Regions from separate parts of the Kitasatospora sp. NPDC059973 genome, predicted to be linked through region 2. Evidence: riboswitches for the same ligand, from Rfam matches in the RefSeq annotation. Region 2 holds a riboswitch; the other holds the start of a gene.
The links. A riboswitch is a leader RNA that binds a small molecule or an ion and turns the genes downstream of it on or off. The one in region 2 is predicted to bind glycine.
Positions count from the first base shown of each region.

Region 1: linked by a shared signal. The riboswitch ahead of gcvP (aminomethyl-transferring glycine dehydrogenase) and the one ahead of gcvT (glycine cleavage system aminomethyltransferase GcvT) in region 2 are both predicted to bind glycine.

Region 1 covers NZ_JBHWUI010000125.1:22,129-24,510, reverse strand. Annotated here, with positions in the region: partial or broken gene ACFWA9_RS28325 (PRC-barrel domain-containing protein) at 104-478, opposite strand; glycine riboswitch at 702-805, shown strand; gene gcvP (aminomethyl-transferring glycine dehydrogenase) at 1,045-2,382, shown strand, end outside.
Region 2 covers NZ_JBHWUI010000047.1:43,529-45,910, reverse strand. Annotated here, with positions in the region: gene ACFWA9_RS15670 (enhanced serine sensitivity protein SseB C-terminal domain-containing protein) at 1-321, opposite strand, end outside; glycine riboswitch at 574-680, shown strand; gene gcvT (glycine cleavage system aminomethyltransferase GcvT) at 910-2,031, shown strand; gene gcvH (glycine cleavage system protein GcvH) at 2,166-2,382, shown strand, end outside.

The DNA.
Region 1 (2,382 bases), on a different contig from region 2:
TCGCCGGGGCCGCCGAGACCGACTGGTCGGCGGGCTTCGCCGCGGCGACGCCCGCCACCGCGGCGGTGCCCGCCGCTGCCGCCGGGGCGGCGGCCGGCACGCTGCCGAAGTCGAGGTCGGCCGGCTCGGAGCCGGAGCCGTCACCGGCCGACGGCCGGCCGTCCACCTGGGTGTCCAGCCCGTAGTAGCGGTAGAGCTGGAGCTCCTGGGCGGGTGACAGGTGCTGGCCCACGCCGAAGTCCGGTGACTCCTTCACCAGGGACTTGTCGTAGGGCACCCGCAGTTCGTCGCCGGAGAACTCGCTCGTGGTCAAGGGGACGAAGGCGTCCCGGCCGAAGATGCCGGTCCGGACGGCCGCCCATTCGGGCTGCCCGGTGGCGTCGTCCAGGTACACCTCGTCGACCGTGCCGATCTTGTCTCCGTTGCGGTCGACCGCCTTGTGGCCGATGAGGTCCCGGGGGTCGATATCGGTCTGCACTCTTTCCTCCAGTGCGTCGCGCCTGCGGAACGCCCGCAGGCCGGCGGCCGGCCCGCCCGTCCCATCCGCCACTTCACACCAAAAGCCATGAACCGGACCGGCGCGACCGGGGTGCGGCCGGACGGGCCCGGTGCTGCGCCGTCCGGGTCACGGACCGGCTGTTCACCTGCCAGGACGCACCCGTGATCGAGGCGCCTGCCGCTGGTACCCTGGGCGCGACCGCCGAGCCCGCTCGGGAGAGTCCCCGAGAGCGGAAGTCGCTGGTCGGGGCGCCGAAGGAGCAACTCCTCCCCGGAATCTCTCAGGCATCCGTACCGTGTGGGATAGGTCACTCTGGAAAGCAGGGCAGGACTGCCGGCGAGGGAGCCGGCGGCACCACCCTCACCGACGGTGCAAGCCGGCGGGGCGCCACAGCGCCTCGCGCGGGTGAAGCTCTCAGGTCCCGATGACAGAGGGGGAGGCCTGTCGGGTCCGTCCGCCCCAGGCCTGTCCGCTGTCGTCCGCAGCGGCGGTGCCGCCCGGCGTGCGTACCCCCGCCGGTCCGTGACCAGGAGGCCTCGACCACCATGAACGCCCAGCCGAACGCGGGACGCACCACCACCCCCGTGACCCTCACCGAGCTCGAGCAGGCCAGCCCCTTCGAGAACCGCCACATCGGCCCCGACGTCGCCGCGCAGGAGAAGATGCTGGCCCAGGTGGGCTACGGCTCGCTGGACGAGCTCGCCGCCACCGCCGTGCCCGAGGCGATCCGCTCCATCACCGGGCTGGACCTGCCCGCCGGCCGCAGCGAGGCGCAGGTCCTCGCCGAGCTGCGCGAGCTGGCCGGTCGCAACACCGTCCTCCAGCCGATGATCGGCCTGGGCTACTACGGCACCTTCACCCCGCCGGTGATCCTGCGCAACGTCCTGGAGAACCCGGCCTGGTACACCGCGTACACGCCGTACCAGCCGGAGATCTCGCAGGGCCGCCTGGAGGCGCTGCTCAACTTCCAGACCGTGGTCTCCGACCTCACTGGTCTGCCCACCTCCGGCTCCTCGCTGCTGGACGAGGGCACCGCGGCCGCCGAGGCGATGTCCCTGGCCCGCCGTGTCACCAAGGTCAAGGGCGGCGTCTTCCTGGTCGACGTCGAGACCCTGCCGCAGACCGTCGCGGTGATCCGGACCCGCGCCGAGCCGACCGGCGTCGAGGTCGTCGTCGCCGACCTCTCCGCCGGCATCCCGGCCGAGATCGCCGAGCGCGGCGTCTTCGGCGTGCTGCTCCAGTACCCCGGCGCGACCGGTGTGGTCCGCGACCTCGCCCCGGTGATCGAGCAGGCCCACGGCCTCGGTGCGATCGTCGCCGTCGCCGCCGACCTGCTGGCGCTGACCCTGCTGAAGTCCCCGGGCTCGCTCGGCGCCGACATCGCCTGCGGCACCTCGCAGCGCTTCGGCGTGCCGATGGGCTTCGGCGGCCCGCACGCCGGCTACCTCTCGGTGCGCGCCGAGTACGCCCGCTCGCTGCCCGGCCGCCTGGTCGGCGTCTCCGTCGACGCCGACGGCAACCGCGCCTACCGGCTGGCCCTGCAGACCCGCGAGCAGCACATCCGCCGCGAGAAGGCGACCAGCAACATCTGCACCGCCCAGGTGCTGCTGGCCGTGATGGCCTCGATGTACGCCGTCTACCACGGCCCGGACGGCCTGGCCGACATCGCCCGCCGTACCCACCGCTACGCCGCCGCCCTCGCCGAGGGCCTGCGGGCCGGCGGTGTCGAGCTGCTGCACGGCGAGTTCTTCGACACCGTCACCGCGGTCGTCCCCGGCCGCGCCGCCGCGATCGCCGAGGCCGCCCGCGCCCACGGCATCAACGTGTACCAGGACGGCGAGGACCGGATCTCGGTCTCCACCGACGAGACCACCACCCGCGAG
Region 2 (2,382 bases):
CTCCCAGACCGGCGCGATCGCGAAGGCCATCCCGGGCGCCTGCTGGAGGAGCACCTCCTGCGAGGAGAAGACCGGGACGTAGGGGTCGCCGGCCAGCTCGATGGTCGGCAGGTCCAGGGCCTGGCCCTGCGGGTCGCCGCCGGCCGGCAGCGGGATCCACACCTGGCTGCGGGCGAGCACCTCGAACACCCGGGGGGTCGCGCCGGGATCGCCGAGCGCGGCCGTGAGCACCTGCTCCAGCTCGTTCGCGGGCCATCCACCGCCGGGCGGCGCCGCCTCCGGGCCGCCCCACCCCTGCTGCTGCTCCACCGGGTACCCCATCCGCCGCTGTACCGTCCTCTGTCCGCCGACGCCGAGCAGCCTAGCGGGCCCGCGGCCGGGGCCGCGGTGCGCGCCGGTACCGGTCGGTACGGGGCCGGGGCGGTACCGGTGGGCTGGCGGTGGCGGGTGCGGGCCGGACCCGCCGGGCGGGGCCGGGCCCGGGGCCCCTCTCCCGTCTTCCGCCGGGACGTGCCATGATGTCCGCGTCTGCGGGTGTTCCCCGCCGAGAACCTCAACTCCATACCGGCCGCTCGAACCCGCGCGGGAGAGTCCGGAGTGCCCCCGAGAGGCGGTACAGCCGGCGCCGAAGGAGCAAGTCCTCCCCGGAATCTCTCAGGCCCCCCTACCGCACGGGTTAGGCACATCTGGAAAGCGGCGCACGGCCCTGTCGCGCGCCCACCCACGGTGCAAGCCGCCATGCTGTCCTGTTAGCTGTGAAGCGCTGCGGGCCCGCGTGCGGTGAAGCTCTCAGGTTCGACGACAGATGGGGAGACCCAGCCGCCGCATGCCCGCGCGCAGGCTCGGTCCCCGAGCGGGTCCGGTCCGGCGTGCGCACACCTGAGTGCCCAGACCGAGGAGTTCCAGGCCATGTCGTCCCTCCGCCTCACCGCGCTCGACGCGCTGCACCGCGCCCTCGGCGCGACCATGACCGACTTCGCCGGCTGGGACATGCCGCTGCGTTACGGCAGCGAGCGCGAGGAGCACCTCGCCGTCCGCACCAAGGCCGGTCTGTTCGACCTCTCCCACATGGGCGAGATCACCGTGACCGGCCCGCAGGCCGGCGCGATGCTGGACCACGCGCTGGTCGGCTTCGTCTCCGCGCTCGGCGAGCTGCGGGCCCGCTACACCATGATCTGCGCCGAGGACGGCGGCATCCTGGACGACCTGATCGTCTACCGCCTGCGCGAGGACGCCTTCCTGGTCGTCGCCAACGCCTCCAACGCCCAGCTGGTGCTGGACGAGCTGATCGCCCGCGCCAAGGGCTACGACGCCGTCGTCACCGACGACCGCGACACCTACTCGCTGATCGCCGTCCAGGGCCCGGAGTCCACCGCGATCCTGGCCGACACCACCGAGGCCGACCTGCCCGGCCTGAAGTACTACGCGATCCTCCCGGCCCAGGTGGCCGGCCGCGACGTGCTGCTCGCCCGCACCGGCTACACCGGCGAGGACGGCTTCGAGATCTTCTGCAACCCGGGCGACGCCGCGCACATCTGGACGGCGCTGACCGAGGCCGGCACCGGCCGCGGCCTCGTCCCCTGCGGCCTCTCCTGCCGCGACACGCTGCGCCTGGAGGCCGGCATGCCGCTCTACGGGCACGAGCTCTCCACCGACCTGACCCCCTTCGACGCCGGCCTCGGCCGGGTGGTCCGCTTCGACAAGACCACCAACGAGGGCGCGTTCGTCGGCCGCAAGGCCCTGGAGCAGGCCGCCGCCGCGGCCGAGGCCAACCCGCCGCGGGTGCTGGTCGGCCTGGTCTCCGAGGGCAAGCGCGTGCCGCGCGCCGAGTACACCGTGGTGACCGCCGACGGCGAGCCGATCGGCCGGATCACCTCGGGCGCGCCCTCCCCCACGCTGGGCAAGCCGATCGCGATCGCCTACGTGGACGCGGCGCACGCCGCCCCGGGCACCACCGTCGCGGTGGACGTGCGCGGCAAGCACGAGCCGGTGCAGGTCGTGGCGCTGCCGTTCTACAAGCGCGCCCGCTGACGCCCGTCGGGCGCGCCCGCCGAGGCCTCGCGAGCGCGCCCGCCCGGGCCTGACCACCCCGAAGATCCACGTCGAAGCCGTCCGTCCGGCGGCCCGCTTCGTCGTACCCGCTTCCCATCCTGGAGAATGACGCCATGAGCAACCCCCAGCACCTGCAGTACACCAAGGAGCACGAGTGGCTGACCGCCGTCGAGGACGGTGTCTCCACGGTCGGCATCACCGCCCACGCCGCCGACGCGCTCGGTGACATCGTCTACGTGCAGCTGCCCGAGGTCGGCGAGACCGTGACCGCCGGTGAGACCTGCGGCGAGCTGGAGTCCACCAAGTCGGTCAGCGACCTGTACTCGCCGG